Regions from separate parts of the Paenibacillus sp. FSL M8-0228 genome, predicted to be linked through region 2. Evidence: predicted binding sites of a transcription regulator. Region 2 holds the regulator's gene; each other region holds the start of a gene.
The links. The regulator Rex, encoded in region 2, represses fermentation and respiration genes when NADH is low (regulators of the CRP and FNR family bind a similar motif). The targets are predictions, from matches to a motif close to TTGTGAAATATTTCACAA.

Region 1 (7,460 bases), 2.4 Mb from region 2:
TGTTTTTGCCTTGGTTAACAGCAAACCCGTAAGAAGCACCTTTTTCCTTATCTGTTACCAGCTTAAGGCCGTTGTTCTGGTTTACACCGTATGCCAGTACCGGATAGTCATCAAAGCAGGCAACCGAATTACCTGTTTTAACTTCATCATACATTTGAGAAGAATCGTCGAACGGTACTGTAGTAAAGCCGTATTTGGCCTTAATGGATTCAGCGAATGTATAACCTTCCGTGCCTGTTTTGACAGCGACACGCTGCCCTTTCAAGTCCTCATAGCGTTTAACCGTATCATTATCCTTGCGGACCGCCATGACGACGCCTGAATCAAAATAAGGCTCAGAAAAATCAAATTTCCGCTTGCGTTCATCGGTAATACTCATCCCGGCAATGACACCATCCACTTGATTCGTTTCAAGGGCCTGCACTGCCGCGTTAAAGCCAAGAGGCTTAATGGTATATTCAAAATTCTGATCCTTGGCAATAGCTGCCAGCAAATCCATATCAATTCCGACGAATTTACCATCTACATCTTCAAACTCAAAAGGCGCGAACGTTGTATCCGTGCCGATATCATACTTTGTTTTATTTTCTGCATGTGCCACTACACCGAAATTACCGGCCAGGGCAACCACAAAAAACAAACAAATGATAAGTGCTATTAGTTTTCTAGATTTTTGCATAATTTCCTCCAGTCAGTTGAACGGTTCAAAGTTTTCTGTTTATTTTACAGGAGTTATTAAAAATTGACTACTTTGATGTCAGGTATTTTTGAAAAACGTTTCATGGAACTATCTGGAGGTGTAAACTTTGAAGAAGCCGTTTTGCCCCAGAATGCCAATAAGCCCCTGCCGCAAAAAGCGGACGGAAGCTTATTGTGTGTTCTATAGTGTGTACCTATTTTTCAAGAAATAATAACGAACTAGAAAAGAATTTTGAAAATCAATCCAGATAACAGCGCAGCAATCGGTATCGTTATCACCCAAGTAATAATAATTCGACCGGCCAGCGACCAACGCACAGCGGAAAAACGCTTCGCAGAACCCACACCCAAAATAGCCGAAGTAATGGCATGAGTGGTACTTACGGGCAAATGAAGCAATGTAGCTGTGAAAATAACAGAGGCTCCCGAAATGTCGGCTGCAAATCCGTTAATTGGCTCGATTTTAAAAATCTTGGTTCCCATCGTCTTGATGATTTTCCAGCCCCCGATAGATGTACCTAGCGCCATGGCTGTTGCGGCTGAAATTTTTACCCACATGGGTACTTCCAAATGGTCCTGATACCCCGACGAAACGAGTGCGAATGTAATAATCCCCATCGCCTTTTGAGCATCATTCGTACCATGCGTGAACGACTGAAGCGCTGCTGTAATGACCTGCATTGTACGGAACCCTTTGTTCACCGTATGCGGACTACGATGAGCGAAGATGTATTTTAAAATCATCATCACGATGTAACCGACAACAAAAGCAATCAACGGGGAGAAAATAAGTCCTTCGACAATCCCGATGAAGCCGCTCCAGTTTAATTTTTCCGATCCTGCACCTACATACACCGCTCCAGCCAATGCACCAATCAATGCATGAGAAGAGGATGAAGGAATACCGAACCACCAGGTTAAGAGGTTCCAGATAATCGCAGCGATCAGCGTCGCAATGACGATATCAATTCCATTCGTAAGCTTGGTTGGATCAGCCACACTTCCACCAATCGTCTTCGCAACCCCTGTAAACAATATTGCCCCGAGAAAGTTCATGACCGCAGCCATAATAATCGCACGTCGCGGGGTCAATGCACGGGTCGATACCGAAGTTGCAATCGCGTTCGCCGTATCATGAAACCCATTAATAAAATCAAATGCCAGAGCAAGAAAAATAACAATACCCAATACCAGTAAACTTGTATCCATGTAAAAGGACTCCTTACGAGTTACGCATAATGATGGATTCCAGCATATTTGCAACATCCTCGCATGAATCCGTTGTCGTTTCAAGGCGTTCGTACAATTCTTTGCGTTTAATCAGTTCAATAGGGTCAGTTACAGTTGCAAACAGGTTTTTGATGCAAATACGCAACAATTCATCCCCCTGATTTTCCAAATCATTCAGACGAATAGTGTATTCACGAATGGCCAGCAATTTTTTCTGCGAAAGCAAATGTACAGCTTTCTGAATTTCGTAAGCTGATTGACGCAAAATATCAGCGAACTGCACAATATACTCGTCCGGCTCCGTAATGTTGTACATATAAAAACGGGAAGCCGTCGCTTCAAGACCGTCCAACACATCATCCATGGTTGTTGTCAGTTCCATGATGTCGTCGCGTTCCAACGGCGTAATGAAGGTCTTGTTCAGTTCAGTAATAATCGTGTGTGTGTAATCATCACACTTATTTTCATACTTCTTCATTTCATTTGTAAACAAAGTCACATCTTGAAGATTTGAAGTATGTTGGGCAAAATAATCGGCTGCTTGCACGATCGTATCTGCCATATTTTCCAACGTCTCGAAGAATATATCCTTTTTCTTCAATCTCATAACGATTACCCCTTTACGAAAATATCCGCAACCTGTTTCGACTGCAATAGACAACCTTTGCTATCTTATCACACTCATCAATGTTTTTGTAATGTTTGTAAAAGCAAATTTCATGATATACGTATACAGTGCCCGACATATAAGCTCATTATCCGACAATTTTTTCCTAAAAAGGTGTAATTCGTTTTCTAATTCGCTTCTATGGTTACATGTTCCTTTAGTGGCGTATCTGCAGGCACCACATGTATATAGGATGTACCTGGCGTTAACGGAATTTCAACCCCATTCTTCATAAAACGAATCGCATCACCTGGCGTATGTTGCCACTCAGCCTGTATTAACTGTCCTTGTTGAAACACCATGGCCTCTCCGCTGCCGTCCAGTTCAACACTTAATCTGCCTACATCATCCAACGTTCGATGCCTGGTGCTCATCACAATGACATTGGCTGCTGAGAGCTGTTGGTTATTATTTTGATCCACATGTGACTTTTCGTTCACAAAACGCTTATATTGTTGATCCGCTGGATCATAGGTATAAGATACCCGGTAGCTTTTAAGCAAAAACCGGATTTGTAAAGATGTTGCAGTCTCGTCCACCATAACTGGGGTTTCGCCGGATTTAAGGTAAGTATATACTGGAACGTCCGTATGCGTAGCATACCCTTTACTATCGCTTCCTTTGCGCAGTCTATTCACGTCCGTGTATAGATTATGCGGAGGACGACGATCTTTGCTTCGCCAGAAGTATGCCCCTCCATTTGAAATCTCATCTAAATGTTCCTTCCGCTGCTGCTGTAAAATCGCATAGGCATCTGTGCTTCCCCCTGCGTGTATCGGCAACGCACCATAAGTTTCGCCCAGCTCAATCAAATACGGACGAATGCTACGGACCGGACCAACCTTTACATCTCCGCCATGACTTTGGAAAAAAGCGACCAGACGGGTAATTCCGCCTTCTGCAAGAACTTCATATACCATATCTGCCTGACTAAGTCCTGCCTGCGGACGTGCTGCTGGAGCATTGTTAATCATGACAGCGAGCGGTCGCTCCAAAACTGGCTGCTCCACCGGAAGACCGGTAAGCGGAGCTGTAAATGCCGGAGTAGACTGCTCCTTCGGCGGTTCAAGCGCCTCCTTCTCTGTTTTATGCTTGGTCGGTTGAGGAACGGGTTCAGTATCTCCCGTATTGGACATAGCAGAACAAGACATCAGCGTCATGCATAACAGAGCTGAGGCCATTACACGCAACCAATGATTTCGTTGGGAAATGGGCCCGGACAAGTTCATCCCTCCACTTCGTTATTTTTCTCATTATAAGCTTTATTTCCTGTTTTTGTCTTGATTGAAGCATGACCTCTCTATAGAATACTTATCTGAAGACATTAAAATTTTAAAAATATTCAGACTTTGTGATTTTTATCACAAATAACTGTAACTGAACCTACTACAATAAAGGTGTAGCAAAGATGATCATCCCAACAAAATGAAATACAACCAACATTATAGATTAAGAAAGAGGAGTGGTTTGAATGTTTAATAGCTGGTTACGTGAGAACAAAGTCGCAATGTGGTTGCTGACTGTCGTACGGGTTTATCTAGGTTATGAATGGATGACTCACGGACTTGAAAAGCTGACAGGTGGATTCGATGCAGGCGGATTTATCTCGGGGGCCATTGCTAAAACAGGTGGAGACCATCCCGCTGTACAAGGCTGGTGGGGATCGTTCCTCGAAGCCTTTGCCCTGCCGAATGTAGGTTTGTTCAACGTCCTGATCCCGTTGGGTGAGTTCTTGGTCGGGGTTGGCCTGCTTCTCGGTACATTGACTACACTGGCTGCTTTGATGGCCATGGTTATGAACTTCTCGTTCCTGTTCTCGGGTACAGTAAGCACCAATGCAATCTACCTGCTGTTTGAAATCTTCCTCGTAGTTGCTGGCGCAAATGCCGGAAGAATTGGCTTTGACCGTTGGGTACTGCCCTTCCTGCGTGGACTGTTTGGTAAAAATAAAGATACCTTTCCAGCGGACCCTAGTCGAAAAATCGCTTAAACATCCCCCAAATAACCGTTATCCTCCGGGATAATGGTTATTTTTTGCGCTGTTATGCTCACAAGGAGGATTTTAGCTCCTCCTAACTCGGACTCTTTTATCGGATTCATTATCCTCCCCAAACGTTTACAAGTTGGATACAACATGGAATGCTCACGATACATTTACCCTATACACTACAGTTACATCAAAGAACGTAATGGAGGGTTATATCATGAAAAAAATCACCAAAGCCTATCTCATGCTCGCAGCAGTAACTTTCACAGTGCAGACTATGGGATCGGGATATACGGCATCAGCCCAAGCGGCGACGTCTACTACGACATCTCAGGCAGAAAGTGTACAACATATCTCCAAGACCTTCGAGCAGCTACTAGGCCAACCCGGCAAGCTATCTCAGGCATTCACTTATTTGCAAAAGCATATTCAATCCATTCCAGCTTCTCAAGCTACCCTCATGGTGCTTCATCTGGAAAATGCACAGAACCAGCAATTGGATTCCTATGCACAGACCCTATACCCGACCTCTGTTCAAACCAAAATAAATCAAATCTATAAACCCGGTGATTCGTTCACAAATGTAATCAGCCGTACAAGCGATGCGAACCTGAAAAAGTTGCTAACTCAAACAAGAGATGCCGGCTACAAACTTGAAACCGCAGAAGGCATGTATTACCCAATCATCAACTATGAAAAATATAAAGTATTCGGGAAGCACACCACGGTAGATATCCGCAGCTATATTGACATCATGTCGATGGAATCCGGACAGGCTGCTACCAAAGATGCCGCGCTCCGTATCGGCTATCAACAGTTAGCCGGACGAGTGCTGGCACAGGAATTGTTTTTAAACCAATATCCACATTCCAATCGTACACAAGCTATAAAAAAATTGCACGATCTGTACTTTTTCTATACTTTCTACGGCACGAACAATACGCCATTATTCGATCATGATACCGGGAAGATTCATCCGTATGCCAAAAAAGGGTATCAATGGTTCGTTCAACGTAATATGGATTCGAAGAGCACCTATATTCAAAAGCTGAAAGCATTTATGACACTGTTGGATCAAAATGGAGATCAACGTACTTCGCAGGTATCCACTTGGCTAAAAAAGAACGTGCCTTCTAATTAATCGAAGACGCAAAAAACACAAAAGAACTTCCATTCCCACACAGCATGTGGATTCGGAAGTTCTTTTTTACATTTACGTATCACTTTCTTGACCAAAAGCCCAACAATTGAGACTCAGCGAGCCAAGGACATACGACTGAAAAAGCTTATGCGCGGAGCGCTCCTGATCCGCAGCCCCCATCGCATAAAACAAAGGTGAAAAATGCTCTATTCCATAAGAAGGTACCGCTTGTTTGGCATATGGAGCCTTCTTGTCATATTGGAATAAGTGACGTAAATTCCAGTCTTGAAGCTGCTGTGCAATCCAGTCATCATATTGAACGGCCCAATCGGCTGGCTCACTCGTCTGCTTGAGTGTCCGCAAGTTGTGGACCAATCCGCCGCTACCGATAATCAAAATCCCTTGTTCTCGCAACGGCGCCAGCATCCGTCCAATCTCGTATTGCTCTTGAGGAGCGCGCCGAGAATCAATAGATAACGGTACGACCGGTATGTCCGCATCAGGATATATATGCCGCAAAACCACCCATGCTCCATGATCCAGTCCCCGGTTCCGAACCGGCTGGTGGAACAAGTTATGCTGACTGAACAGATGCTCTATCTCCTCATACAGCTTTGGATCGCCTGGTGCAGGGTAATCGATTGAGTACATTTCTTCAGGAAAGCCATAGAAATCGTGCAACGCTGCATGCTGATCATCCGCGCCAATACATTGATCGGGGCTATCCCAATGCGCGGAAAAAATGACAATTCCTTTGGGTCGGGGCAGGCTCGCGCCCAGCTTTGCAAGAAAGCTGGTATATGCGTTATTTTCTACAGCCAGTGTCGGTGAACCATGCGCAACAAAAATTGAGGGTAATGTCATCGCTGCCAACCTCCACACGCCAGTATAGTGTTACTCTTCCATTTTACTCCGGCGGAGGCGCAATTTCCAATACAATCCGTTACACACTGAAATCAGATCATCCAGTGCTGCCAATCACGTTGAATATTTTCCTGTTCATCCAGCCATTCAAGCGTCCGATCAATGAGCCGTTGCCGCTCTTTACCTGACGAGAAAGTGTGATCTCCCTGGAAAATAATCTCTTTATCACAGCGTCCCTCTGGACGCATCCAGAATATCTTTTGAAACAGAAATGCATAATCGACAGGAATAATATCATCCGAGGTTCCATGAATGACGAGCACATCCCCGTTAAATTTAACGGCCTCCTGGAACGGCTGAAATTGAGCTAACGACTCAAAGTAAGCAGGCGTAAACTTATAGCCCAAATAATCGGCATGACCAGTTTTAACAGACTCATCGTACACGCTTCGCTCCGTAATTTTGACGATGTCATTGAACGGATAGCCCACTGCTGACCAAAGGACCAGATTTTGTACTCTCTTGTCCCGTACGGCTGTGAGAAGAGCAACCGCGCCCCCCAGACTGTGACCGATCAGCGTCACCTTGGTCGGGTCAATGTCCGCACAATTGACGGCGTAATCCAATACGGTACGTGTCTGATTAATCATGGACTCGAGCCCCTGCTTGCCGTATTCACCTGTGCTCTCCCCACAACCGGCAAAATCAAAGCGCAGGACAAAATATCCCCCTTCGGCCAGTTCACGCGCAGTCTTGACGAATAATCGATCTACGCCGATACGATTGCCTACAAAACCGTGACATATAACAACGAGGGGAACTCGTCTCTGACGCTCTCCCTCATTTGTACGGTTTGGATAATGAATTGTTGC
Region 2 (7,460 bases):
ACTCCGTTCTTCAGCAGCTCGGTATGAACACCGCTATTATCTGCGGCAGGTACGTTAGGTTGTCCCTCCACTTTTTGAAAAGGAACCCATACCATTATATTTTCATTCTGTGCATTTTTCCCTTGAACCACCCAATATACCTGATCCCACACAGACTTCCATGTTTGAGTCGTGCTAACCAGACCACCTGATTGCTTGGCCTTAATGATAGCGGCATTTTTCTCAGCCACCTGGTCTTGAGTAACATAGGAATAATACCAGAAAATGCTGACCAGGATCAGTATCACGGCCAAAATGGCGACCGCTATCCATTTTTTCTTATTTTTCAAACCCGTGCTTCCTCTCTAAGGGGATGTGACACCTGAATTAGCGCGACAGCAGCCCTTCAAAGGCGGCTTGTGCCTCATGTTTGATACGTTCCTCGTCCATAGTCAGGCATTCGCCGTTTTTCACAACCTGACGACCGTCTACCCACACATGAGCCACGTCCTTGGCGCTTGCAGAGTATACCGCATGGGAAATAAGATCTGTACGCGGCAAGAAATGTGCCTGATTCAGATCCAACGCGATAAAGTCAGCCTTGTTGCCTGCTGCCAACGCTCCTACTTCTTTTAAACCAATCGACTTTGCACCGTATTCTGTTGCCAGACGCAGCGCTTCACTTGCAGGAACTGCCGTAGGGTCACCGGATACACCCTTGTGAATAAGTGCTGCCAGACGCATTTCCTCGAACATATCCAGGTTATTATTGCTGGCAGGACCATCCGTTCCGAGAGAAACCGTAACCCCTGCACGCAGCAATTCAGGCACTCTTGCCACACCACTTGCCAGCTTCAAGTTGCTGCCAGGATTGTGGGAAACCGCTACACCACGTTCTGCCAGTAAAGCTATTTCTTCGTCGTTCAAATGAACGCCATGGGCAACAAGCGAAGGACGGGAGAAAAAGCCAAGCTTATCCAAGTGTGCAACCGGACGCAAACCGTAGTCGCGTACGTTTTGCTCTACTTCGGCGATCGTCTCAGACATGTGCGTATGCAGTGGCAAGTCCAGATCATGCGCAGCTTGTACGAATTTTTCAATAAACGCAGGTGGACATGTATATGGCGCATGCGGTGACATCATCGTTGTAATACGGCCGTCTGCTTTACCGTGCCAGTTACGCGCAAAAGTCACGGCCTCTGCCAGCTTGATTCGCTGTTCTTCCTCCGAACATAGTCCAATTGCTCCACGCATCAGACTTGCACGAATACCTGACTCTTCAGCCACACGAGCCACCTCATCCATATGATCGTACATATCGAGGAAGGTTGTTGTTCCACCTTTCAGCATTTCCAGCACAGACAAGGACGTACCCCAGTACACGTCTGTAGATGTAAACTTGGCTTCCATAGGCCACATTTTTTCCTGAAGCCATACTTGAAGTGCCAAATCATCTCCATGCCCACGCAGTAGAGACATCGCCGCATGACCATGAGTATTGATCAGACCAGGTAAAAACAATAGCCCTTTACCATCGATCGCTTCCGTCTCTTCCTCACCCGCAGGCAAGGTTTCGCCAATATAAGTAATACGACTATCCTCCACAATCATAAAACCATGGACTACCCCTGCTTCTGGTCCATTTACGGCAAAAGATCCGTTTTTAATCATCCATTTATTCACTGTCATATTGTGCTTCTTCCTTTCCGTCCTCCAAATAATAAGCGAGGCTAAGCAAATCAGTTGTAAAGTCTGTGGCATGAATCCGAATGTTGGCTGGTGCCTTGAGAGTAGTCGGTGCAAAGTTCAGGATCGCTCCAATTCCGCTATCAATAAGCCTATCAGCCACGTGCTGTGCTTCAAAATCAGGTACGGTAATAATCCCGATTCGAATGTTTTTTTCTTTCACAGTCGCTTCCAGTTCATCCATCGGTTGCACGACCAATGTATTGATCTTGGTTCCTACCTTATCCGGAAACGCATCAAATACCGCCACAATCTTCATATTGTCTTTTAAATAAGCGTTATAATTCGAAAGGGCTTGCCCCAGATTACCCGCTCCGACCAATACTACATTAATTTGTTGGTCGATTTTCAGGATATGGCGTATTTTCTCAATGAGATAAGAAACATCATAACCGATACCCTTCCGACCAAAATCTCCAAAATAAGCAAGATCTTTACGGATTTGGGCCGGGTTCAAATCTAGCCTCTGTCCCAGCTCTTGAGAAGAGACCGTAGCCACCTCCCGTTTGTGCAGTGCATTCAGATAACGTAAATATACGGGTAACCTCCGTACGACAGCCTCTGAAATTTTATCTGATTTCATACTTGCTCCCCCTAATTGTAACGAACATACTTATGTCCGTCCGTTATGCCTCTGTCTCCGGGGCGGATTGGAGCCATTCGGCGATGCGGGGCACCATTTGCTCCGATGGCATATGCTCCATTTTTGGTCCCGGTAACGAGTACAAAAAGTGCTTTCCGTAATAGGATTCAATCACACGCGTATCATAAACGATAACGACCCCGTGGTCGTTCGCTGTACGTACCAACCGACCAAATCCCTGTTTGAAGCGAATGACCGCTTGAGGTACAGACAGCTTCATAAATGGATTCTTCTTCTGCTGCTGGAGCAGTTCGCTTTTTGCCTCCAGCAGCGGGTGATTCGGCGGTTGAAACGGCAAGCGAACAATGGCTAGACAAGTCAGAGCCTTCCCCGGAATATCGACGCCTTCCCAGAAACTGCTGGTCCCCAGCAATACAGAAGCTTTCGCTTCCTGAAACCGGCGGGTTAGCTTGCTGCGACTTCCACTGTCCACACCTTGTCCCAGCACAGTAATTTCGCTGGATGCTAAGGCCTCATTGAGCGGCTCATACACTTGCCGGAGCATCCGATAGGACGTAAACAGAACGAGCATTCTCCCACGTGTCGCCTGAGCAGTCGCTCCTAGAGAGCTAACGAGCATATCTACAAAATGCGCATCTCCTACACTGCCCTTCACACTTGGAAAATCCCGTGGAATAACCAGCAACACCTGATCCCTGTAATTAAAGGGTGACGGGAGCTGCGAAGTCATCAGCCGCTCTTGATCTGCGGCCTCCTGTAAGCCGAGCTGATCGATCATGTACTGAAACGACTTATCTACCGACAAGGTAGCAGAAGTCAGAATAATGCTTCTTTTTTTGTCAAAAAACATTTCTTTCAACTGGCGGCTCACATCGACGGGTACCGCATAAAATTGCAATGATTTACTACGGAATTGCCCGCTCGCCTCGAGCCAGTATACGGTTGTTTCATCATCGAGTCGGATAAAAAAGCGCAAATTTTCTCGAATCCCCGCCAAATCCTTGAGCAGACCCGTGATATCTGTAATAAGGCTATCCGCCGCATAATCGTCATGTTCTTCCTTGACGTCCAGCATCAGCTTGTCGCCCTTGCGCAAAATTTCGCTCATCGTTACATATAGCTGATTTTCCAAAGCTCCCGCCTGATCCCACTTTGCAGGCTTGGCCGAAGGTTTGAGACGGGAAGAAAACTGTCCTGTTTCACCCGGTGTCGCATCACTTCGCTCCGGCAACATGCCAAACAGCTTGTCGCTTAGCAGGTCCCAAGTTTCCTTCACCTCTAACACGAGCGGATACAGCTGGTCGATAGTTGAGGCCCAATCTGCCGACTTCTCGTGCCCCGATTTCGCCAACTGTTGACGAAGTGAAGGCAGTTGTCCATTCTTGCTGTCTTTGAACAGTCGCGTCAGTGTATGCACGAGTGTGAAATATTTCATATGCATACCTAGGTGTTTACCAGCTACTTCCTCCAGGTGATGGGCTTCATCTATCACCAGATGTTCATAGCTCGGCAACAACTGATGACTGGCTTTGACGTCTGTGAACAACTTAGAGTGATTCGTAATAACAACATCCGCTATTCCTGCTTCATGGCGTGCACGATGATAATAACATTTGCGGAACCATGGGCAGGAACGACCAAGACAGGACTCTGAATCACTCGCCACCGTTTCCCAGAAATCCCCTCCACGGTTGCTCAGATTCAGTTCTTCATCATCACCGGTTTCTGTTAGCGTCAACCAGACGATCATCTGAGCCGCTGTAATTAAATCTTCCTTCGGTGTAGCGAAGTCTCTTCTGTTTATTTTATGTTCAAACTTACGCAGACACAAATAATGTCCCCGACCCTTGAAAATAGCAGCCCGGAACGGAAACGGAATCACCTTGGTTAGCATCGGAATGTCGCGCTCGCGTAATTGCTCCTGCAGGTTGATCGTATGTGTACTCACCATAACGCGCTGTCCCTTTTTCACACTGTGATACAGCGATGGGAGCAAATAACCCAGAGACTTCCCTGTTCCTGTACCTGCTTCAATCAGCAGATGCTTGTCTTCACTCAGTGCCTGATTCACACCCTCAATCATCTGTATCTGCGCCTCGCGCTCCTCATATTGACTCAAGGATGAACGCAAATTGTCCCGCACATCATCCATGTACTCCTCAAAGGTAACACCTGACAGTGGATTCGGGTCATCTTCTCTACGCGGAGCAGCTAGCTCCGTCCAATCTTCCACTTTTAGCGCAAGCTGACGAAAAAACTGATATCCCTCCAAATCCTGAATAGGATCAAGCTCTTTCTCTTCACGCACCCCATCAAGAAACCATCCAAGGTCACTGTCTTCCTCTGCAAACAAATCACTAAGCCGCTGTATCGTTATCAGAGGTAATGCTTGAAGCTCACCCAGACACTTTAAAAATACCTCGGCCGTAGCCAATGCGTCGCTGTCTGCTTGGTGAGGGCGATCATGTGCCAGCCCGAACTCAGAAGACACAAAACCCAACTGATACGAAGATAGTGATGGAAACATAATTTTCAGAAAATCCATTGTATCCAAGACTCTTCCGCTAAATGGCAAGTATCCGCACCGATCCAGAGCGTTTTGCAAAAAATTAAAATCAAACGCCACATTATGACCGACCAGTACAACATCGTCCAGCATAGGCACAAGCTCCATCATCATTTCTTCAAGTGCAGGTGCATCCTTCACGTCATCGTCTGTAATTCCGGTCAATCCAGTGATAAAAGGTGGAATAGATCTGCCAGGGTTCACATAAGAGCCGTAAACACGGGAAATGCTGTTATCATGATCTATAATTGCAAGTCCGACTTGAATGATGTCATCCGCGGACTGGGTGCCTGTCGTTTCAAAATCCAATACCGCAAATTTCATTCGGGCTTAATCCTTTCTTATGACACTTACAAAAATAATAACTCCGTATATTAGCATAGCAGAAGATCGCGTGTTTGGAAATTAAGACAGCCAAAAAAGACGATGCATACGCCGCCTCAGGAGGTGGGCATGCATCGTCTTACTCGGTGTCTGACAACTACATCCAGGTCATTATGGAGCTGTCGTATCGAAGCTTTTCGGTACCGGACAAACAGGCTTCCATATTGTGCAGCGGCTCGGGTAACGCAGGATCTAACTGATGTGCGAGAGCAAAACATTTTTGCGCCTCCTCTACGTCAGCCTGCTTTGCCAACAGACAGCCTAGCGCATTATAGATGACCGCTTTTAGTCCTGCCTGCTCAGTCAGGTCCAGCACCTTCTGAAAATGGTATACAGCTTCTGCTGGATCATCTAGTTGAAAATAGGCCATTCCCATATACATGCGACTCTGCCAACTGTTCGGAAAATGCTGTAGTACCTGCTCAAATTGTTGGATCGCCTCAGAGTACATAAGTAATCGATAATACCCTTGCCCCCGACTAAAAGCCGGCAGCTCTTTTTCAGGCAGCTCCGTGTCAGACATATCGGTCTCCGCGGAAAAGCCGGCCGCACGCAGGCACACCATTTTTTCCTCAAAGGCCAGCCACTCATCCATAATTCCGTCACTCATTCTCCGCAGCAGACTCCAGTGCTGTAGCAGCTCCTGCCTGCGGGAGCCCTGGGCTGATGGGTAATGCTTCACGATATCATCTAACATGCTGTTCATTTCTGCGAATACATGCTGGAACATGTGCATCCCGCCCTTATGAAAGATGGATTAATACACTCACATTTTTCGCTTAAAAGACGGGTTTCATCCGCACTCCCATTCATTACATGATCGTCGCATGTACTTCTTTGTTCATCGTTTGGGCTGGTTTATTATGTTCATCAACAAATACCACTGTTGGTTTGTATGTTTTGGCCTCTTCATTTGACATGGAAGCATAGGAAATAATAATGACTGTATCACCAGGCTGCACCAAACGAGCTGCCGCACCGTTGAGACAGATCACACCGCTCCCACGCGGTCCGGGGATAACATAGGTTTCCAGTCGAGCTCCATTGTTATTGTTTACAATTTGAACCTTTTCATTCTCCAACAGATCCGATGTCTCCATGAGATCTTCATCTATAGTGATACTCCCCACATAGTTCAGGTTAGCTTCCGTAACCGTAGCGCGGTGAATTTTGGATTTCATCATAGTTCTAAACATGGGAAAGCACCTCCGCCTTCTGTATTCTTATATTGTCAATCAGTCGGGTACTGCCAAATTTCACAGCTAGCGCTACGATGATGTCTTCCTGAACATCACATAGCCGCTGCTCGGGAAGAAGGGGCTCCAGACCGGGAAAAGTTAAAATTTCAATGTAATCAATGTCTGCTAAAGGAGAGGAAGTAATGGTGGACTCCACCATTTGATGTAACTGACGAATCGTAATTGTGTTTGTTACAATATCTTCGCTCACTTCTTGCACCTTACGCAGTGACTGGGACAGCACCAATGCCTGCTCGCGCTGTTCTGCACTTAAATACACGTTACGGGAGCTGAGGGCCAAACCATCCGCCTCTCTGACGATGGGACAAGGTACGATAGTCACGTTCATATTGAGATCAGTCACCATCTGCTGGAGCACAGCAACCTGCTGTGCGTCCTTCATCCCAAAAAAGGCCAAATCAGGACCTATCATGTTAAAAAGCTTGGCTACCACCGTAGTCACACCATCAAAATGGCCGGGACGGGAAGCACCGCACAAGCGATCTGTCAAAGCGGATACACGAATTTTGGTTTGGGTTGGTTGTGGATACATTTCTGCTACAGTTGGCAAAAATACAATATCCACGCCCTCACGCCGTGCTACCTCCAAATCACGAGCTTCATCGCGGGGATAGCTTTCCAGATCTTCATTCGGTCCAAATTGGATCGGATTTACGAAAATGCTAAGCACCACCGTATCTGCCATTTCACGCGCCTTGTGCATCAAGCTCGCATGTCCTTCATGCAGGTATCCCATCGTTGGTACAAAGCCGACTTTATGTTGCAGTAAAGAGGCAGAATCGTGTACCGTTTTTGCTCCATTGGCTCCAAGTTGCCGACGTTCGGCAATAACCTTGCGTAGTTGAGCCACTTCTCTTACGATGATCATGACTGAGATTCCACCTTTTCCTTAGCTTGTTTCTGCGCTTGTCCTTTTGCCTGT
Region 3 (7,460 bases), 2.0 Mb from region 2:
CCCTGCTCAATAATATGGGGAGACACTCCTGTATTCCAGATCGAATTGCCGAACCATAAAAAAAGTGAGCCTAACCCCACAAAGAGATACAATCTGGTATCACGAAACAGCAAACGAGCTGGGATTTCCTCTCTTTTCTTCACAGACTTGCTGAGCTGTACTTCTCCCTCTTCCCGATCCACCCTGCTTAGATAAGACCAGAAGAATCCGGCAAATACCGCAGAAGTCACTCCGTTCATCACAAAGCTGAGCTGATAGGAGTGGTCAGCCAGAACGCCACTCAATCCCGTACCCACTGCAACCCCAATATTGTTAGCGACATAAATAATATTAAATAGCTCTCCACGACGGTCAGCGAAACGAAAACCTACAAACGCCTGAATCGCAGGTACAGATACGACATTAAAAAAGCCGATAAAGCCCATCATGATGACAAACGCTACCCAATGACCGCTGGTAAATGGAAGCGCGAGAAGTCCCAGCGCGTTCATCGCGAGTGAGCCAACAATCAGCTTCTTGGCTCCAATACGGTGATAGAGGGCTCCGCCCAACACTTGACCAAAAATTCCGCCCAGAGACTGCACTAAAATCGCAATTCCTGCATCTCCCATACTACGGTTTAGCTCGTCAAACACATACATGCTAACCAACGGCCACATCAGGGAACTTCCAGCAGAATTAATCAGGCTGGCAATGAGAAACACTTTCACTTCTTTCGGATAAGACTCCAACCATTTCATATCTTTTGTTTCTCCTTTTGCATCTGACGCCATAAAAGGCATAATCTCATTGGCGCTTCACATTCACCACCGTTGAGAAGAAAGTAGCCCCCTGTCCCATATCCGACAGCCGATCAGAGGTTAACACATTGACACGCTGTCTGCGTCCTTTGCCTTCCCACCATAATCCCTGACTGATCACTGTACCGGGCAGCATCAGATCGGTGACTTTGGCTTTCAGCTCATACGTCCCCCGATCATTCCATACGGTAACCGGCTCCCCGTCCGCGATGCCTCTTGTCTGAGCATCCTCCGGGTGAATTTGTAGCAAGGGCTCCCGCTCCAGTCGCTGATGCTTGGGCAAGTTAGCGAAAGTAGAATTCAGAAAATTATGGTTTGGCGGTGAAATAAACATTAATGGATACCGCTCGTCCGCTTGCGGTCGGTGCTCTCCGTCGTACCCTTCAATCAGCGGCACATAAGAAGGCATCGCGGGCAGACCTGCTTGTTTCATTTTTTCCGAATATAGCTCAATCTTGCCTGAAGGCGTGGTTAAACGATCCAAATAAGTGGCCTTTGGCGTCATATCAAGCTTTACAAAAGGTGACTTCTTTAAGGATTCCAAGGTCACACCGTTGAGATAAGGGTTCGTTGGATTATCAAGCGCGCCTGCGATCATCTCCTCTTCACTTTCCGTAAAGGCAGCTTCATCAAAGCCCATTGCCCGTCCGAGCAGGCTAAACAGCTCATAATTGCTTTTGCTTTCCCCAAGCGGATCAATGACGGGCTGCTGCATTTGGATATAGTGGTGCCAGTACGATTTGTATAGATCTGTTCCTTCAAAAGAAGACGCGGCAGGCAGCACAATATCTGCATAGCGGGCCGTATCGGTTAGGAATAGGTCATGAACGACTGTGAACAAATCCTCTCGTTCAAATCCTTTAGTCACCCGTTCCGAATCGGGGGCTACAACTACCGGATTACTGCAATATACGAATAACGCCTTAATCGGCTGTTCCTTCTGTAGCAGCGCTTCTCCGATCCGGTTCATGTTAATCATCCGGGCATCCGGGTTCTGTCGCAGATCAGGACGCTCCAGATGGGCGCTGTTAATCTTGGCATAAGCGCCGTTGGAGCGTGACGCTCCCCCGCCGTGCTTCAGCCATTGTCCAGTGAGCGCAGGCAAGCATGTAACCGCACGTACGTTCATACCGCCATTATCATGATGCTGAAGCCCATTACCGATATTGATATACGCTGCTCTCGCAGTTCCGTACATTTCCGCCAAACGGATAATATCCGCTTCCGGCACGCCGGTAATCCGCGAAACCCGCTCTGGTGTATAGGTCTTAACATGCTCGCGCAGTTCCTCATGACCTACTGTGTAGCGATGTAAAAATTCGTCGTCCGTCAGTCCTTGAGCGAACAGTACATTCATAACACCCAGCGCGAGCGCTGTATCCGTCCCCGGATATAACGGAATGAACCAATCCCCCCATTGCGCCGTCCGGTTACGATGAACGTCAATAACGACCACCTTAGCACCTTTTTTACGTGCTTTCTCAGCCAAAACGACCTGATGCATGTTGGTGCTAATGACATTACCACCCCACACAATAATGAGGTCTGCATCCTCCGTGTCCTCCGGGCTGGTGCCGCCCTTAAAACCCATAACGGACGCCCAGCCTTCATTCCCAGCCACGCTGCAAATCGTCTGATCCAGTTGGCTTGAACCCAGCGCATTAAAAAATCGGCGATCCATTCCATCCACACTCAATACGCCCATATTGCCATAAAAGCTGTAGGGGAGAATAGATTCCGGTCCGTCCGTACGGATCAGCTCCTTGAACCGACCTGTAATGGTATTGACCGCCTCCTCCCAGCTAATTCGTTCAAACTTCCCTTCTCCTTTGGGGCCTATACGCTTCAACGGATAGAGCACCCGATCAGGATCATATACCCGCTCCGTCATATTGCGAACTTTGTTACAAATAGCCCCTTTGGTAATGGGATGATCTGGGTTTCCAGTCACCTTGATTATCTTTCCTTTTTCCTTGTGAAGCAGGAGCCCACACGTATCCGGGCAATCTAACGGGCATACAGCCGGAAAAATACCGTCCTGCTGCTCCGTCATCCGCTGTCCCCCTTGTAAGTCTTGTTGAAGCGTGGCCTCACGAGGCGCGCTATTGCGATGATCCATAGTGTTGATGCTCCTTTCCGTTACCGTTTCCAAAAATTACACTGATCTTATCATATCCACAGCTTTGGCCGATGGCAAGAGAAGGATTTTCCCACACAGCCGCTCTCCAAAATATTAAAAAAATCCGTCTGCTGCATAGAGCAAAACGGATTTTTTAAGAATTATAATTTTTTTCAACATCCTGTTTCATCATATCTTACTGAGGGTAAAAAAGATCAAGGCATCATGGACGAGAGCACACTCATCCTCCATGCCAAATCATGGACCACTCCCAAAAAAATCCGCCATGACAGGTTTCGTTCCCCCGGGCCTGTCATGGCGGATTTGCTTTGTTCATTGCTGTTTAAAGTACCGTGATTAGGTAGGATCAATCAACGGATTGGATGTGCAACCGAAGAAGTAGTTGGAGATTCATTCACTGGATGTGCGTTGGCTTGAGGCTTTTTCAGATAGGCCAACCAGTAGGCTCCAGCCACAAACAGGCTACCTCCTACCAAATTCCCCAGCCAGACCGGAATGAAGTTCATAACATAATCTGCCCATGAAAAGTGGCCTGCAAAAATAGCCGCCGGAATGAGAAACATATTGGCAACAACGTGCTGAAATCCAATAGCCACAAAGGCCATGGTCGGGAACCAAATCCCCATAATTTTGCCGCCAATGGAGTCTGTGCTATATGCCAACCATACAGCCAGTGCTACGAGCCAGTTACATCCTATACCCGATATAAAAGACTGCAAAAAGCTTTCGTGTAGCTTATGTCCTGCCATATCCACCACTTTGTCCAGATAAGGGCCCGTTTCTGTTAAACCCAGCACATGCCCAAAGAAAAATGCAACGAATAACGCACCTGCAAAATTACTGAGCGTAATAATCGCCAAATTACGAAACATGACTCCTGTCTTAATCCGTCCTGCCCATCTCGCCAAAGGGACCGCCATCATATTGCCGGTCAGCAATTCTCCGCCTGCGATCAAAACTAATACCAGACCAATAGGGAACACCGCAGCTCCAATAAAGGTGGCAATGCTTCCCCATTCTTTAGGCGCACTTGCAATAACACGTATATCCAGCAAAAACCCGAGTGCAATAAATGCACCTGCCAAAAACCCCAGTACCACCGCCACAGTCCACGGGTTGTTCGCCTTGGCCACTCCTGTTTCCACCGTCTTTTCAGCAATTTGCCCCGGTTTATAGCTCGCCATATATCCCCGCTCCTTTAATATCTATTCACTAAAATATTCTTCTTTCATATTTTATTTAAAATCAGTGATTAAGTTTGTGAAAAAAATCACTTTCGTAACTATAAAAAAAACAGCCCCTGAAAAAAGGACTGTTTTTCTGTATTATTACATCTACTGCGCTACTACGCGCTTTACATTTAATTGTATTCTTCCTTTTCAACTGCTCTTAAGAACCAAAGAACTCCACCAAGGCCTACCATGGCCACGACTACAAGAAAAAGGATATAAAACAAACCCATAAGTTACTTCCCCCCTGATCCTTATGCTACTCTATATTGTACTATAAGGATTGATCCGTACGCCTCAGATTGTTGACAAACTTATGAACAATGTCACAGACAAATCTAATTATACAGTAACTGGGTTCCGTTCAGATATTGTAGGCAATGCTTGTAAACCTGCCGCGTTCAAGAAATTCCAAGGCTTGTTATAGTGCGGCTGGAAGAAGAAATCGACAAAGGCCAACTGGTCAATGGTCATATGGTTTTGAATGGCTACGGATAGCGTGTTAATGGATTGCGTCAAATCCACCTTCGACATAATTTGAGCACCCAGAATTCTCCGCGTCCCCTGTTCATATACCACTTTCAGTAACACTTTTTCGGAGGTTGGCATAAATTCAGGTCGGTAGCTGTCCTCAATGGTTACAGCTTCTACAGTCATGCCTTCATCTGTTGCCGCAGCTTCCGTCATGCCTGTTCCTGCGATATTGTCTTCGTAAATTTTGATACCCGAAGTTCCTTGGGTTCCCATGTAGGCAATGGTTGGTTGCACCAGATTACGTGCCACCAGCGTACCCATACGAACTGCGTTGGTTGCCAAAGGGATATAAGCCGTTTTGCCGGTCGGATTATAGCGAATTGCACAACTGTCGCCTGCTGCAAACACGTCCGGGCAACTACTTTGCATATAGTTATCCACAATGATCGCACCGTTAGGCAACATATCTACCTGACCTTTGAGCAGATCCGTTTGAGGTCGGAAACCGATGCAGAGAATAACAAGCTCTGTTTCATATTCTCCTTTAGAGGTCACGACTTTACTTACCTTACCGTTCGTACCCTCAAAACGACTCACCGTCTCGCCAAGTACCAGCTTAATGCCATGTTCCTTCAGGGAACTTTCAATCCGGTCTGTATACTCATGGTCCAAATACTTATTCAATATACGATCAGCACTGTCGATCAGCGTTACATTTTTACCATTCATTTGGAAAGCTTCTACCAATTCAACACCAATGTATCCAGCTCCCACGACTGTAATGTTCTGTACGTGCTGGGCTTTCTCAATGATATCATTGGAATGATTATAGTTTTTACAGAGCAAAATATGATCAAGTTCAATGCCTTCCAGCTTTGGAATAATGGGCCATGATCCCGTGGTCACAATTAGTTTATCAAATGTGTCTGTAAATTCTTCACCTGTTTGGAGATTACGGGCATGCAGCGACTTGCCAGCCGTATCCACACTCGTTACCTCATGAAGCATCTTGGTCACTACACCCAAGTCAGACAGTTGATCTGGAGACGAATAAAACAGGCCGTGCGGATCTTTGACGACACCACCTACGTACAGCGCAATACCACAAGATAAAAATGAAATATTATCATTACGCTCGTAAACGGTAATTTCTGCATCTGGATAACATTTAGCTGTGTTAACGATAGCTGCTGTGCCTGCGTGTGTACATCCGATAACTGCTACTTTCATGTTGAATTCCTCCTTGGTGTGTGGGCATAAACTGTATAATAATTGTGAATAGTTTCACGTAAACAGCTCGTTAGTGTTTGTGATTTATTTCACTTCATGCACTTATTATAGTGTGATATTTTTCACATTACAATAGCTTTTTGTTATATTCACAATTTGTCCACATTTAAAAAAGAAAGGATATACGAGATCAACTGTTTGCTGAAATGTTTTTTTGCTCCATCCAGTTTCCCCTGTAGGCGGCCTGATTATGCCCATGGAATCGACTTTCACATGATGCTCCCCCCTTAGACAAATGCACATGTAGAGAACAAAAAAAGGTCCGCTTCCCGGAGACATGCCGGAAATCAGACCTTTTTAAACATATATTTTGGAATGAAGGCAAAGCTACTATAGCAATTGCTCAATGGCTGCTTTCATCGCTTCTGGTGACTCCTTCGGTTCAAAACGACCCACAGGTACACCTTCACGATTCACAATGAATTTCGTAAAATTCCACTGAATTGTCCCATCTTCCTGTTCTCCAGGCTGTTGCTTTTTCAAATATTCAAACAGAGGCGCTGTATCCGGTCCATTGACGTCCACTTTGGCGAATACCGGGAAATTAACCCCGTAATTCAGTTGGCAAAATTCAGCCGCTTCCTCGCTGCTGCCCGGCTCCTGACCGCCAAATTGGTTGCAAGGAAAGCCTAATACAACTAATCCCCGATCCTTATATTCGTCATAAAGCTTTTGCAAATCCCCATATTGCGGGGTAAGTCCGCATTTACTGGCGGTATTCGCAATAACCAGCACCTTACCAGCGTAAGTATTCAGAGAAACCTCCTGATTCGCTGGTGTTACGGCATTATGTGAATAGACAGACATACAGCATCCTCCTTCGTGTCACTTGGTTTAGGTTACATAACCTATTTTAACCAAAAGGTGACGGACATGCCAACATCCACAGAGACTTTACCGTGATGCCACCACTTCGAGTCTGCGTTCTTCGCGTTCGGAAGCGGACATTTTGGGGCAAGTATAACAATACCGCTGACCTCCACCTGTCTTGTAATATTGGCAACAGGACGGTTTCATGTAGGTATTTTCACCAGGGCGGTAAGGATTGTCCAATTCAACGAGACGAACCGTAAACGGATTTCTTTTACGCCCGAATATCTCTCCCTCAAGTTCACGTGTCACATACATATAATCTTGTTCAAAGCGCTCCACATCCTGAGGATCAGTCAACGATGGCTGTACTCTATCCTTAAAATACAGCAATGCCAACGGAAACTGTCCCCACATTTGGCCGATAGATGCGCTCCCCACTGTAGCAATTGCTTCCAATAGGGGCCGCATCTGCAAACTGTAAAAGTCTCGTAACACTTGCTGGGCCTGTTCGGAAGAACGGTGATCTCCATGGTTCCACGTATTGTCCAGCTCTGTTAAGTCGATGACCTGAAGACTAATAGAGGGATATTGACCTTCATAACAAATATGAAATCTGAGATTAGAAACGGACAGGTCCCAACGGCGTTCACACAGGGATACCATAAAATGCTGCGCAAACACGAGGCCACGCAACTGGTTCACAAAATAAACGGC
Region 4 (7,460 bases), 160 kb from region 2:
GATATTCCAGCGCCAGATGAATTGGTATTTGTTAGTAACTTTGAAGGTGGCGAAGTATTTAGAACCGGATGTACTTTCCGTCGAGGTAGTGGTAAAATATTTTATTTTCGCCCAGGCCATGAGACCTATCCGACTTATTACCAGCCTGATATTTTGAAGGTTATTGCCAATAGTATTCGTTGGACTTCTCCAACAAGTATTAACAAACCAATATATGGTAGAAGTGAACCGGTAAGACCTCTCGGTGGAGTGTTGGTATAATGACAATCATCACATTTTGATGAGCTATATAATGAATAGATTGAAAGGCGGAACCTCTAGGGGATTCCGCCTTTTTTGATTTAACGATTTAGACATATACCTGCTGTGTTGGTTTGTTGTATAATCAGTTTTGGTCATGGCAACTTTATCGGCGCAGGTATTTAATTTAAGAAGAAAGTGTTTTCTTTCGGGATAAAGTATGCTAAAATGATATATACTAACAAAAGGAAAGCTTTATCAAACCGAAATGCAAAAGAAGGTGAAAAATTTGGAGAGTCAACCGCAATGTACAAAAATGTGTCCGCGTTTTGAAACCGCCTTTTCATGTTTGGGCAAGCGTTGGAATGGATTAATTATTCAATCCATGATGAGCGGTCCTAAGCGGTTTAAGGATATTTCCAATCTGATTCCCACAATGAGTGACAAAATGTTATCAGAGCGGATGAAAGATTTGGAAAATGAAGGAATTCTTACACGTCATGTATATCCAGAAACTCCTGTCCGCATTGAATACGAGCTAACAACCAAAGGCCGTGCACTTCAGCCGGTTATGGAACAGATTCAATTTTGGGCTGAGGAATGGATTAGATGAGCACCAAACTAAATAAGTGTTTTTCATAGCAAAACAGCCTTTTCCTAGAAAAAAGGCTGTTTTTTATATTGCGTTTAGGACTACTTATCCATTTTGCAGAAATGATGTGCTTAGGCAGCACGACTTAATAGCCTTTGACGCGCCCTGCAACTGAGAATAATGCTGCTGTTGCACGGCGAGGCACACGGGTTTGAATATCCAGCGCGGCCGAACGGAATGTACCCAGACAGGAATGACAAAGTCTCCCTGCATAAATAGGGGAACGGCAGGACTCACAAGGATAATCAAGCTGACTGTATGTGGAGGGAAATTTGCCTGCTCTTACCCAATCTGTGAGCAATTCTATAGGTGTACCAGTTACGTCACTGAGCTGGCGAGTATGAGTAGAAGGATGCTTCCATAGATAGTTAGAACAGCGGTCCAAGAATATATTTTCTTCCTGAATACAAGTACTACAGAGGTTTCTAAGGTTTTGACGAAAAACGGAACCGCATTTTGGGCAATTAGAAGTATGTATCTCCATGGAAACCAGTCCTTTGTATCGAAATAAAGTGAAATTTTAAAATTTATTAGTTACATATTACTATGACATTATACCTATATCAATCTTTATTTATAGAATCTTTGACCTTTAAGTGTATGTTAAAATCTGTGTTGACATGACTCTGTTACTTATGTATCATTACTTACATAAAGTTACTTGATGAATAAAATAAATTGTTGATGATAAGGGGATCTTTATATGATGCCATCTTTATTTTTGGCCCATGGCTCACCGATGCTTGCTATTGAACAGACGGACTATACTTCATTTTTAGAGCAACTGGGGAAAAGTATTCGTCCTAAAGCAATAGTTATCTTTACTGCTCATTGGGAAACACAAACGTTGACGATCAGTTCGATGGATGACGTGTACGATACCATTTATGATTTTGGCGGTTTTCCACCGGAACTGTACACAGTGAAATATCCAGCACATGGTTCTGTGGAACTGGCCAATAAGCTGAAAAAATTATATGAACAAAAGGGCATTGACGTAGAAACTGATCGGGTGAGGGGTTTGGATCATGGATCTTGGACATTGTTGCATCGTATGTATCCTGAGGCAGACATTCCGGTAGTTCAGATCTCTGTAAATCCATATCTCTCGCCCAAAGCACAATATGCTATTGGTGAAGTGCTGCGAGGACTGGGAGAACAGGATATTCTGGTCATTGGTAGTGGCGTGACTGTTCATAATCTGCGTATCGTCAAATGGGGGGAAACGAAAACAGAACCTTGGGCTATAGATTTTGATGATTGGATTATTGAAAAAGTACAAAGTAGAGATATAGAGGCTTTGGATCACTATGAAAGCGAAGCACCGTATGCTCGCCAGGCCGTACCCAGAGCAGAACACTTTGTACCGTTGTTTATTGCAATGGGGAGTGGCAATCCTGCAAACAAAGCCAAGGTTATCCATAGAAGCTATGAGATGGGGAATTTAAGTTATCTATGTTTACAGTTTTAAAGAGTGTTGCCAGAAGAAGGACTGTCATTAAAATGCTTCGCTACTGCTCCTGTATAAGTAGGGGAGTGGAAATAAATTAGGGAGTGTTATAAGCTATAGTGGCTTATAACACTCCCTTTTACATAAAAAAACGATTTATTATATCCGGCAAATCTCACGAGGGCATAGTTCACAATGACATACACCTTGCAGCATTTCCAAATCTTTGACAACAATCATACCATTATCATATTCAACTGCATTTTTCTTACGTAGATCACTAAGCATCCGGTTTACGCTTTCCCGGGTCGCACCGATCATATTTGATAAGTCAGTATGAGTAATTTTTTTATGAATCAGGATATGTTCGCCGTGAGGCTCACCATAGGTATTGCATAGACGAATGAGCGTTGAACATAAAGCGCCTGGCTTGCCGTACATCATCAAATCGCGGAACTTAGTCTGAGTAATGCGGTGATGTGAACCCATCCATTTCATAAAGTCAATCGCAAAATCACAATGCTGGCAAATAAGCAGTTCCAAATCTGTATGATCGATTACGCCAATATCACTGTCTTCCAGAACCTCAGCAGAAAAGGAATGCTTAGTACCGAAAAATGGATCGGCTTGACCAACAAGATCGCCGCTTTGATACATATATAGAATAAGTTCCTTGCCCTCATCCGTTGTTTTGGTTACTTTCACGCGTCCGCGCTTAATATAAAACAGCTTATCCGCTGTATCTCCTTCCCAGAACAGATGCGAGCTTTCTGGCATAACTCGATCTTTCATCATTACTTGCAATCGGTTGAAGCTGGCCTCCGAGAAGCAACAGGTGTTGCCGCGGGCTTCCATTACATTTGTAGGGTTTCTCATCGTCCATTTCCCCTTTGTATCCTATGTTTTTTATCTGCAACTTGATCAATTCAAATTCATTATATACTTGTGCAATGAGTTTTTGGGGCAAGAAGAGGGGGTAAAAGTGGCAGAATTCCAAACTTTGTGATTTAATTCACTTCATAAAATAAAATTTTAAATAGATTGTGAAAAAAATCACAATATATCTTGAAAAGCTGTGTTACGATCAGTGCGTGAACAAGAGATAGTACACGAGATAACAGGAGGATGAGGGAAATGGCTGTTAAAAACGAGGTTATTCAAAAAGAGCAAAGCGCAGAGCAGTATATTCAAACGCTGATTGACCGGGGGAACCGGGCACAGCAAGCTTTCATGAGTATGAATCAGGAACAGATTGACGAAATCGTACAAGCTATGGCACTCGCAGGGATGGATAAACACATGTACCTGGCGAAGTTGGCTGTTGAAGAAACAGGACGCGGTGTGTACGAGGACAAAATCACCAAAAACATGTTTGCAACAGAATATATCTATCATAGTATCAAAAATGAAAAAACCGTCGGTGTCATTGAAGACAATGATTTTGACAGTTTTCAAAAGATAGCAGAGCCAGTCGGTATTATCATGGGGATCACTCCAGTGACAAACCCGACTTCGACTACGATGTTCAAAGCGCTGATTGCCATTAAAACACGTAACCCAATCATTTTCGGTTTCCATCCATCTGCTCAATCGTGTAGTGCGGAAGCAGCCCGCGTCTTGCTCGAAGCAGCTGTTAAACATGGTGCTCCGGCCGATTGTATTCAATGGATTGAAGCACCTTCGATGGATAAGACCAATGTATTGATGAACCACCCTGATGTGGCGCTAATTTTGGCAACTGGTGGATCAGGCATGGTTAAGGCAGCTTATAGCTGCGGTAAACCAGCACTTGGTGTAGGTCCTGGTAACGTGCCTTGCTTTATTGAAAAAACAGCAGATATCAAACAGGCCGTGAACGATCTTATCCTCTCGAAATCTTTTGATAACGGTATGATTTGTGCTTCGGAGCAAGCGGTTATTATCGAAGAGCCAATCTTCGAACAAGTGAAAAAATTGATGATCGCTAACGGTTGCTATTTTGTAAATAAAGAAGAAGCAGCTAAGCTCACTCAAGGAGCTATGAATGTCGAGAAATGTGCAGTGAACCCAGCTATTGTCGGGCAGTCTGCTGTGAAAATTGCTGAAATGAGTGGTATTACAGTACCAACAGGAACTAAAATTTTGGTCGCTGAGATTGAAGGGGTAGGAACAAAATTCCCATTGTCTGCGGAAAAATTGAGTCCTGTATTGGCTTGCTATAAAGTAAAAAATGCGGAACAAGGTATTCAACGCGCTGCTGAAGTCGTGGAATTCGGGGGCATGGGTCACTCGTCCGCTATTCATTCGAACGATGAGGATGTTATCGCTCGGTTTGCAAACCGTTTGCAAACAGGACGTATCATTGTAAATGCACCTTCCACACATGGTGCGATTGGCGACATTTACAACACCAATCTTCCTTCGTTGACACTTGGTTGCGGTTCGTACGGTCGTAACTCGACTTCGTCGAACGTATCGGCAGTCAATCTGATTAATGTGAAAAGGGTGGCGAAACGGACGGTGAATATGCAATGGTTCAAAGTACCTTCCAAAATCTATTTTGAAAAAAATTCGACACAGTATCTTGCTAAAATGCCTGATATCACACGTGTAGCTATTATCACAGACCCTATGATGGTACAACTGGGATATGTAGATCGTGTTATTCATTATCTGCATCAGCGCCAAACACCAGTAGCTATCGAAGTGTTCTCTGAAGTAGAGCCAGATCCATCGACAGTTACGGTAGAACGTGGTACTGAAATGATGAGACGTTTCCAACCGGATTGCATCATCGCACTGGGCGGCGGTTCGCCAATGGATGCCGCTAAAGGCATGTGGATGTTCTATGAATATCCAGATACTGATTTCAATAACTTAAAACAAAAATTCATGGATATCCGTAAACGGATTTACAAGTACCCACGTCTGGGCCAAAAAGCACAATTTGTAGCTATCCCTACAACATCGGGTACAGGTTCCGAAGTTACATCGTTCGCAGTAATTACGGACAAAAACCTGGGCGACACGAAGTACCCACTGGCTGACTATGAGTTGACTCCTGATGTGGCAATTATTGACCCAGTGTTTGTATATTCGCTGCCTAAAACAGCTGTAGCGGACACAGGTATGGACGTTCTGACACATGCTATCGAGGCTTACGTGTCCGTAATGGCTAATGACTACACAGATGGTCTGGCAATTAAAGCCATTCAATTGGTATTCCAATACCTAGAACAATCGGCTCTGACCGGTGATAAGCTGGCTCGTGAAAAAATGCATAATGCTTCCACACTTGCTGGTATGGCGTTTGCTAATGCATTCTTGGGCATTAACCACAGTCTTGCACATAAATGGGGTGGACAATACCATACAGCGCATGGCCGCACGAATGCCATTTTGATGCCGCACGTTATTCGTTATAATGCGAAAAAACCGACAAAATTTGCTTCGTTCCCTAAATATTCGCACTTTGTTGCGGATGAGCGTTATGCAGAAATCGCGCGCATACTGGGACTGCCTGCACGCACCACCGAAGAAGGGGTTAACAGCTTGATCGAAGCGATCCGTAAAATGAACAAAACACTCGGTATCGAGGAATCGTTCCAACAAATCGGTTTCGATGCGAAAGATTTCGAATCACGTGTAGATTATCTGGCTGACCGCGCATTTGAAGATCAATGTACAACTGCGAATCCTAAGTTGCCACTGGTTACTGAGTTGGCTGATGTCTATCGCAATGCCTTCTACGGACGTTTTGACCAATAATATAATAGGTAAGAAGAGGCTTGTGAAAAAGCATTTTCTCGTTCAATACCGATGCAGGCTCTCTATATAGAGGGCCTGTTGGTTTGGGAAGGGAGGTGAAAGGCAAGGCTAAGGATATAGGCGCGAAGCTAGGGAAAATAAAGTGACAAAAATCACTCATATTGTGATTTTTGTCACATACTACACTCTATCATTATTCTACAATAAGGGTGTAAGAAAGGTCCCGACACTGAGCGTAAGGCATCGGTGAACAGGCCGGGCTCAAGAAATAGCTTTATCGTGAAAAAAATCACAAGTCCGGAAGACCAAACAATTTGGAGGGATTTACATGTCGGTGATTGAGAGAGAATTACAAGAGCAACAATCTGGCTGGAGAGGTTTTAAAAAAGGCAAATGGACTAAAGAAGTCAACGTCAACGATTTTATTGAAACCAATATCTTACCTTATGTTGGCAATGAAGAATTTTTGGTTGGTCCTACGGCCAACACAACTGCATTGTGGGATATTGTATCCGATCTTACCAAAAAAGAGTTGGCAAACGGCGGCGTGCTTGATGTAGACGTGAATACGCCATCCACTATTATTTCACATAAACCGGGTTATCTAGACCGGGATAAAGAGCAAATTGTCGGTGTACAAACAGATGCTCCATTCAAACGTTCTTTACAGCCGTTTGGCGGAATTCGAATGATGATCGACGCTTGCAAAGCCTATGGTTTTGAAGTGCCAGAAAGTATCATTGATATCTTCACTCATATTCGTAAAACTCACAACCAAGGTGTATTTGACGCTTATACAGATGAAATGAGAGCAGCTCGTAAAGCTGGTATCATTACTGGTCTGCCTGATGCATACGGCCGTGGTCGTATTATCGGTGACTATCGTCGTGTAGCTTTATACGGTGCAGACTTCTTGATCCAAGATAAAAAGCTGCAACTGAAAAGCCTTGAAGTTGATTCCATGGAAGAAGACGTAATTCGTCTGCGTGAGGAAATTTCCGAGCAAATTCGTGCTTTGAATGAACTGAAACAAATGGCTGCTGAGCACGGTTTTGATATTTCAAAACCTGCTAACAATGCGAAAGAAGCTTTCCAATGGGTATATTTTGGATATCTTGCAGCAATCAAAGAACAAAATGGTGCAGCAATGTCCTTAGGACGTGTATCTTCCTTCCTTGATATTTACTCTCAACGTGATATGGAAGAGGGTACAATGACAGAAGAACAAGCTCAAGAACTGGTCGATCATTTTGTTATGAAATTGCGTATTGTTAAGTTCTTGCGCACACCTGACTATAATGAACTGTTCAGTGGAGATCCAACTTGGGTTACTGAGTCCATTGGTGGTATGTCCGTAACTGGAGAAACTCG

Region 1: the regulator Rex is predicted to act here: its motif matches at 3,946-3,963, upstream of MKY98_RS04495 (DoxX family membrane protein).
Region 3: the regulator Rex is predicted to act here: its motif matches at 4,199-4,216, upstream of MKY98_RS24270 (formate/nitrite transporter family protein).
Region 4: the regulator Rex is predicted to act here: its motif matches at 3,384-3,401, upstream of adhE (bifunctional acetaldehyde-CoA/alcohol dehydrogenase).

Annotation. Positions count from the first base shown of each region.
Region 1 is NZ_JBBOXA010000001.1:978,808-986,267, reverse strand. It holds gene MKY98_RS04520 (amino acid ABC transporter substrate-binding protein/permease) at 1-679, opposite strand, end outside; gene MKY98_RS04515 (hypothetical protein) at 743-886, shown strand; gene MKY98_RS04510 (inorganic phosphate transporter) at 919-1,908, opposite strand; gene MKY98_RS04505 (DUF47 domain-containing protein) at 1,922-2,536, opposite strand; gene MKY98_RS04500 (DUF3048 domain-containing protein) at 2,725-3,819, opposite strand; gene MKY98_RS04495 (DoxX family membrane protein) at 4,068-4,586, shown strand; gene MKY98_RS04490 (hypothetical protein) at 4,801-5,724, shown strand; gene MKY98_RS04485 (dioxygenase family protein) at 5,797-6,588, opposite strand; gene MKY98_RS04480 (alpha/beta hydrolase) at 6,681-7,460, opposite strand, start outside.
Region 2 is NZ_JBBOXA010000001.1:3,367,259-3,374,718, forward strand. It holds gene MKY98_RS14880 (cell wall elongation regulator TseB-like domain-containing protein) at 1-329, opposite strand, end outside; gene MKY98_RS14885 (amidohydrolase) at 367-1,668, opposite strand; gene MKY98_RS14890 (redox-sensing transcriptional repressor Rex) at 1,655-2,308, opposite strand; gene dinG (ATP-dependent DNA helicase DinG) at 2,352-5,219, opposite strand; gene MKY98_RS14900 (tetratricopeptide repeat protein) at 5,377-6,009, opposite strand; gene panD (aspartate 1-decarboxylase) at 6,092-6,475, opposite strand; gene panC (pantoate--beta-alanine ligase) at 6,468-7,406, opposite strand; gene panB (3-methyl-2-oxobutanoate hydroxymethyltransferase) at 7,403-7,460, opposite strand, start outside.
Region 3 is NZ_JBBOXA010000001.1:5,371,246-5,378,705, forward strand. It holds gene MKY98_RS24260 (MFS transporter) at 1-740, opposite strand, end outside; gene MKY98_RS24265 (molybdopterin-containing oxidoreductase family protein) at 787-2,919, opposite strand; gene MKY98_RS24270 (formate/nitrite transporter family protein) at 3,291-4,124, opposite strand; gene MKY98_RS24275 (FAD-dependent oxidoreductase) at 4,512-5,873, opposite strand; gene MKY98_RS24280 (glutathione peroxidase) at 6,264-6,740, opposite strand; gene MKY98_RS24285 ((2Fe-2S)-binding protein) at 6,828-7,460, opposite strand, start outside.
Region 4 is NZ_JBBOXA010000001.1:3,526,768-3,534,227, reverse strand. It holds gene MKY98_RS15740 (ThuA domain-containing protein) at 1-261, shown strand, start outside; gene MKY98_RS15735 (winged helix-turn-helix transcriptional regulator) at 509-853, shown strand; gene MKY98_RS15730 (hypothetical protein) at 978-1,277, opposite strand; gene MKY98_RS15725 (DODA-type extradiol aromatic ring-opening family dioxygenase) at 1,596-2,363, shown strand; gene MKY98_RS15720 (Crp/Fnr family transcriptional regulator) at 2,502-3,218, opposite strand; gene adhE (bifunctional acetaldehyde-CoA/alcohol dehydrogenase) at 3,477-6,089, shown strand; gene pflB (formate C-acetyltransferase) at 6,418-7,460, shown strand, end outside.